Regions from separate parts of the Lysinibacillus sp. PWR01 genome, predicted to be linked through region 1. Evidence: a T-box and tRNA genes for the amino acid it is inferred to sense, from the RefSeq annotation. Region 1 holds a T-box; the other holds one or more tRNA genes.
What was found. A T-box is a leader RNA that pairs with one kind of tRNA and senses whether it is charged. The one in region 1 lies ahead of ileS (isoleucine--tRNA ligase), so its partner is inferred to be a tRNA-Ile.

Region 2: it has a tRNA-Ile gene. The T-box ahead of ileS (isoleucine--tRNA ligase) is inferred to sense a tRNA for this amino acid. The anticodon was not compared.

What each region holds. Positions count from the first base shown of each region.
Region 1 is NZ_JBHERJ010000047.1:34,279-37,528, forward strand. It holds gene ACEVFT_RS07625 (YlmH family RNA-binding protein) at 1-656, shown strand, start outside; gene ACEVFT_RS07630 (DivIVA domain-containing protein) at 752-1,276, shown strand; T-box leader at 1,373-1,597, shown strand; gene ileS (isoleucine--tRNA ligase) at 1,710-3,250, shown strand, end outside.
Region 2 is NZ_JBHERJ010000069.1:3,895-7,144, reverse strand. It holds tRNA gene ACEVFT_RS14530 (tRNA-Leu) at 1-63, shown strand, start outside; tRNA gene ACEVFT_RS14525 (tRNA-Gly) at 99-173, shown strand; tRNA gene ACEVFT_RS14520 (tRNA-Leu) at 179-267, shown strand; tRNA gene ACEVFT_RS14515 (tRNA-Arg) at 276-352, shown strand; tRNA gene ACEVFT_RS14510 (tRNA-Pro) at 362-438, shown strand; tRNA gene ACEVFT_RS14505 (tRNA-Ala) at 455-530, shown strand; tRNA gene ACEVFT_RS14500 (tRNA-Met) at 559-632, shown strand; tRNA gene ACEVFT_RS14495 (tRNA-Ile) at 639-715, shown strand; tRNA gene ACEVFT_RS14490 (tRNA-Ser) at 731-823, shown strand; tRNA gene ACEVFT_RS14485 (tRNA-Met) at 877-951, shown strand; tRNA gene ACEVFT_RS14480 (tRNA-Asp) at 955-1,030, shown strand; tRNA gene ACEVFT_RS14475 (tRNA-Phe) at 1,089-1,164, shown strand; tRNA gene ACEVFT_RS14470 (tRNA-Gly) at 1,170-1,243, shown strand; tRNA gene ACEVFT_RS14465 (tRNA-Ile) at 1,245-1,321, shown strand; tRNA gene ACEVFT_RS14460 (tRNA-Asn) at 1,326-1,402, shown strand; tRNA gene ACEVFT_RS14455 (tRNA-Ser) at 1,413-1,503, shown strand; tRNA gene ACEVFT_RS14450 (tRNA-Glu) at 1,506-1,577, shown strand; gene ACEVFT_RS14445 (VOC family protein) at 1,605-2,039, opposite strand; gene nadA (quinolinate synthase NadA) at 2,206-3,250, opposite strand, start outside.

The sequences.
Region 1 (3,250 bases):
TTGTGACATCTATTATCGGGCAGGATGATACGCTGAAAACGGCATGCACAGGTTTATTTGATGGAGCAGAAAGGCAGCGTATGCTCATTTTTCCTACTTACTACGAAGCGACAGAAGAAGACTTTCAGTTGGTGGCATTTACGATTCAATATCCTGTGAAATTTGTTCAATTACGACATCCTGATGTTTTAGGTGCATTGCTATCATTAGGTTTAAACCGTGGTAAATTTGGTGATATTCGAGTTAATGATTATCAGGTGCAATTCATTGTAGCTCAGGAGGTAGCAGAATATGTTCGTTTACATTTAACGGGTATTGGTAAAGTAAAGGTGCATATTGAGTCTTTAAAAGAAGCGGATTCCCTTATTGTAAATGAGGAAGAATGGTTGGAGGAATCTCATACGGTATCTTCGATGCGTTTAGATGTAATTATTGCGACTGTCTTAAATGTATCACGCCAAAAAGCTCAAGCTTTCATTACTGGGAAAAAAGTACGTGTTAATTGGACAGAACGAGACACAGTTGCTTTTGAATTACAAGAGGGAGATATTTTATCGATACGAGGAAGTGGTCGTGTGAAAATTATTATGACTGAAGGCCGAACAAAAAAAGATAAAATCCGTCTACAAGTCGGTCGATTGGCCCAAAAAAGCTGAAAGTGAAGTAAATTTCATTAATTTTTACTGCTAAGTTGTCGGAACAATTGTATAATAGGAATTACGAATGTACATGTAAAGGAGAGAAGGATTGTATGCCATTATCACCTATTGATATACATAATAAGGAGTTTACAAAAGCCTTCAGAGGCTATGCTGAAGATGAAGTAAATGAATTTTTAGATCAGATTATTAAAGACTATGAAATTCTGCTTCGTGAAAAAAAAGAAGTTGATAAACAATTAGAGATGGCCTTAGAACAAGCGAGACATTTTAACTCCTTAGAAGAAACTTTGCAGAAGTCTATTGTCGTTGCACAAGAAGCGGCTGATGAAGTGCGAAGAAACTCTCAAAAAGAGGCGAAGCTCATTGTAAAAGAAGCTGAAAAAAATGCTGATCGAATTGTCAATGAAGCTTTGACGAAGGCTCGTAAGGTGACGATTGAAATTGATGAGCTTAAAAAGCAATCTAAGGTATTCCGTAATCGTTTCAAGATGCTTGTAGAAGCACAGCTTGATTTACTTAATGCAGATGACTGGGATCATTTGCTACAATATGATATTGATTTAACAGAAATTCAAGCATCTGTTGAGGAAGCACAGGATTCTGAAGATATTTAACTTTTCTTTTTAATTGTTGCAATTGACAAATGAAACTTGACGCGATTGTTTGAATTTCATATACTTTGTAATAGTAATTATTTTGAACAGATATGCATAAAAGCAGAGACGAAGACAGTATTTGTTAGGCGTTGTTAAGCGATTTGGGGACAGTGAGAGCCCAAACATACAACTAGCATTGAACATCACTTCTGAGCTAAATAACTGAAAAAAGTAGGTTATTTCGTGATGCACGACGTTAAACGTGCTTTTAAGAGGTAGTGCAATTTTTTTGTGCTACAAGTAGGGTGGTACCGCGAGTAGAAGCTTCTCGTCCCTTAGTGGGATTGAGGGCTTTTTTTGTTTGTTCCCGAATCGTTTTAGATAAGTTTGCCAATAACTGTCGTATGAGAAAAATGTCTACCTGTTTATGTAAAATAAAGGAGGAATTTTAATGGTTGAATACAAAGATACTTTATTAATGCCAAAAACAGATTTCCCAATGCGTGGAAACTTACCGGCAAATGAGCCAAAAATGCAAGAAAAATGGAATGCTATGGATATTAACAAATTACAAATGGAGCGTACGGAAGATCGCCCAGAATTTGTTCTACATGATGGCCCTCCATATGCCAATGGTGATATCCACATCGGCCATGCTTTAAATAAAGTATTGAAGGATATGATTACACGTCATCGTTCCATGACTGGCTACCATGTGAATTATATTCCAGGTTGGGATACACATGGTTTACCAATTGAGCAAGCATTGACGAACAAAGGTGTAAAGCGTAAAGAAATGTCAGTAGCAGCATTCCGCCAACTTTGTGAAGAGTATGCGTATGAGCAAATTGACAATCAACGTACACAATTCCGTCGATTAGGCATTCGTGGGGATTGGGAAAATCCTTATATTACGTTGAAGCCTGAGTTTGAAGCACGTCAAATTGAAGTATTTGGTAAAATGGCCGAAAAAGGTTATATCTATAAAGGATTAAAACCAGTTTATTGGTCACCATCTTCTGAATCTGCTCTAGCGGAAGCTGAAATTGAATATAAGGACATCAAATCACCGTCCATTTATGTAAGCTTTGCTATTAAGGATGCAAAAGGTGTTGTACCAGCAGACGCAAAATTTATTATTTGGACAACAACACCTTGGACATTACCAGCAAACTTAGGGATTTCTTTGAATCCTGATTTTGTCTATGTCGTAGTTGCGGTGGCTAATAAAAAATTCATCATCGCCAAAGAATTATTAGAGTCAGTGGCAAATACGCTTGGATGGGAAGACTATGAGGTTGTACAGGAAGTAAAAGGTGAGGCACTAGATCGTATTGTAGCACAGCATCCATTCTATGATCGTGAATCTCTTATTATGGTAGGCGAACACGTAACAGCTGAAGCGGGTACTGGTTGTGTTCATACAGCACCAGGACACGGGGAAGACGATTATCATATTGGTAAACAGTATGGTTTAGGTATTCTTAGCCCTCTTGATAATAGTGGCTGTTATTCAGATGAAGCACCAGGCTTTGAAGGCGTGTTTTATAATGATGCGAACAAACTAGTAACAGAAAAACTAAAAGAAGTAGAAGCGTTAGAAAAGCTTGATTTCTTTACGCACTCATACCCACATGACTGGCGTACGAAAAAGCCTGTTATTTATCGTGCAACACCTCAATGGTTTGCATCCGTTGAAGCATTCCGTGGAGAGTTATTAGAGGCTGTAAAAGCAACAGCATTTACACCAGCTTGGGGAGAAACGCGTCTTTATAATATGATTCGTGATCGTGGAGACTGGGTAATTTCACGTCAACGTGCTTGGGGTGTGCCGATTCCGATTTTCTATGCTGAAAATGGTGAACCAATTATTACACCTGAAACAATTAGTCATGTCTCAGCATTATTCCGTGAGCATGGATCAAATATTTGGTTCCAAAAAACAGCAAACGAATTATTGCCAGAAGGCTTTACACATCCAGGAAGCCCGAA
Region 2 (3,250 bases), on a different contig from region 1:
ACGCACTAGACTTAGGATCTAGCGCCGCAAGGCGTGGGGGTTCGACTCCCTTCACCCGCACCATTATTTTCATTGCCAGATAAAAAACTTATGCACATGCGGAAGTAGTTCAGTGGTAGAACACCACCTTGCCAAGGTGGGGGTCGCGAGTTCGAACCTCGTCTTCCGCTCCAAATGTGCCGGGGTGGCGGAACTGGCAGACGCACAGGACTTAAAATCCTGCGGTAGGTGACTACCGTACCGGTTCGATTCCGGTCCTCGGCACCATCTTAAATGCGCCCGTAGCTCAATTGGATAGAGCGTCTGACTACGGATCAGAAGGTTATGGGTTCGACTCCTGTCGGGCGCGCCAAAAGAACAACGGGAAGTAGCTCAGCTTGGTAGAGCACTTGGTTTGGGACCAAGGGGTCGCAGGTTCGAATCCTGTCTTCCCGACCATTTCCTAAAAATTTATGGGGCCTTAGCTCAGCTGGGAGAGCGCCTGCCTTGCACGCAGGAGGTCAGCGGTTCGATCCCGCTAGGCTCCACCATAAGTAAATTAACCAGTATAAAGATCCTGGCGGCGTAGCTCAGCTGGCTAGAGCGTACGGTTCATACCCGTAAGGTCGGGGGTTCGATCCCCTCTGCCGCCATCTTAAGGACCTTTAGCTCAGTTGGTTAGAGCAGACGGCTCATAACCGTCCGGTCGCAGGTTCGAGTCCTGCAAGGTCCACCATTTATATATTGTAACGGAGGTATACCCAAGTCTGGCTGAAGGGATCGGTCTTGAAAACCGACAGGCGGGTAACACCGCGCGGGGGTTCGAATCCCTCTACCTCCTCCAGTTTTAAATTTTTATAAATGGTGCTTTAAAAACTCGAAACAGCATAAAATTATCGCGGGGTGGAGCAGTGGTAGCTCGTCGGGCTCATAACCCGAAGGTCGTTGGTTCAAATCCGGCCCCCGCAACCAAAAGGTCCCGTGGTGTAGCGGTTAACATGCCTGCCTGTCACGCAGGAGATCGCCGGTTCGATCCCGGTCGGGACCGCCATTTTTAAAATAAAAGTCATGAGAAGCAAAAGAGTGAGCAAGCTTAGCATGGACGAAATGGGTCAGTAGCTCAGTTGGTAGAGCATTAGATTGAAGCTCTAAGTGTCGGCGGTTCGATTCCGTCCTGACCCACCATTTATGCGGGTGTAGTTTAATGGTAAAACCTCAGCCTTCCAAGCTGATGTCGTGGGTTCGATTCCCATCACCCGCTCCAAGGGCCTATAGCTCAGCTGGTTAGAGCGCACGCCTGATAAGCGTGAGGTCGATGGTTCGAGTCCATTTAGGCCCACCATTATTCCGAAGTAGCTCAGTTGGTAGTAGCACCTGACTGTTAATCAGGTTGTCGCAGGTTCGAGTCCTGCCTTCGGAGCCATTTTTATTTTGGGGAAGTACTCAAGAGGCTGAAGAGGCGCCCCTGCTAAGGGTGTAGGTCGGGTAACCGGCGCGAGGGTTCAAATCCCTCCTTCTCCGCCATGGGCCCGTTGGTCAAGTGGTTAAGACACCGCCCTTTCACGGCGGTAACACGGGTTCGAATCCCGTACGGGTCATACTAAAAACAGTAGATGCAACTGCATCTACTGTTTTTTTATATTCATAGATAGATTCAATGCATTTTCGTCCATATAAACTACTTCCCAGATATGCCCGTCTACATCTTGAAAACCCCAACCATACATAAATCCGTGATCTTGTGGTTCACTATAAGGTTTACCACCAGAGGCAAGTGCCTTATTCACTAATTGATCTACTTGTTCTCGATTTTCGGCAGAAAGGCATAAGATTGCTTCTGCAGAAGTAGTAGTATCTGTAACTTCTTTCTTACTAAACCCTTTAAATCGTTCTTCCACCATTATTAATACAAAGATATTTTCACTAATAATCATTGAGGCCGTTGTTTCATCACTGAATTGTTGATTGAACTCAAAACCTAATTCCTTAAAAAAGTTGATAGATTTGTTTAGATCTTTCACTGGTAAATTGATAAAGATATTTTTCGATTGAAAAGCCATTTAGTATCACCTCCAAATCGACAGTATCATAGCGCCTTAAGTCATGTCAATTTTAGCATTGTGGGCAAAAATGGCAGACATTTAAATTATTTAAAGCAGATGTTATATCACCATAAAAAACAGAAAGGTTATTTATACAACCTTTCTGTTGATAAAGCCTATCTATTTATCCTCTAGCTAGCATTCTTTCAAGTGAGCTAAGTGCTTCAGCAGTAGTATGTTCATCTACTTGTATACGGTTATGAGGTTGCCCCTGCTCAATACTTTCGAGGCTCCATAACAAATGCGGCAGGTCAATACGATTCATTGTTAAGCAAGGACAAAAGTTTTCATTTAAAGAGACAATATGTTTATCTGGATGCTGCTTAATAATGCGATTGACTAAGTTCATTTCTGTTCCAATGGCCCATGAAGATCCGCTCGGAGCGCGATTGATTGTGTCAATAATGTATTTTGTGGAGCCTGCATCATCAGCTGCTGCTACAACTTCACGACTGCACTCAGGGTGAACAATAATTCTCATAGTTGGGTGTGCTTTGCGAATAATCTCTGTATGTTGAACTGTGAAACCTTCGTGCACAGAGCAGTGACCCTTCCAAAGAATAACCTGAATATTTTCAAGGGACTCTGTTGTTTCGAGCATGTTCTTATGAGGATTCCAAACAGCCATATTTTCAAGAGGAATACCTAAGTCATAGGCAGTATTTCTTCCTAAATGTTGGTCAGGTAAAAAGAAGATACGCTGTTTTTGTGTAAATGCCCATTGAACAAGCTCCTTAGCATTCGATGAAGTGACACAAGCACCACCATGTCTTCCAGTAAAGGCTTTAATAGCTGCAGTTGAATTGACATAGGTTAGAGGGATAATCGTATCACCAAAGAGTTCTTGAAGAATCGGCCATGCTTGTTCAGTTTGATAAATGTCTGCCATATCAGCCATTGAACAACCAGCACGCATATCTGGCAAATAGACATATTGTTGTTTTGTTGTCAGCATATCAGCAGTCTCTGCCATAAAATGCACGCCGCAAAATACGATGTGTTCAGCTTCCTTATTTGCTGCGGATAATTGAGCTAACTGTAAAGAATCCCCAGTTGCATCAGCAAATTGAATGACCTCATCTTTTTGATAATGGTGCCCAGGAATAAATAATTTAGGACCTAATTTTTTCTTTATTGATAAAATACGAGATTCCATTTCCTTTACGGAT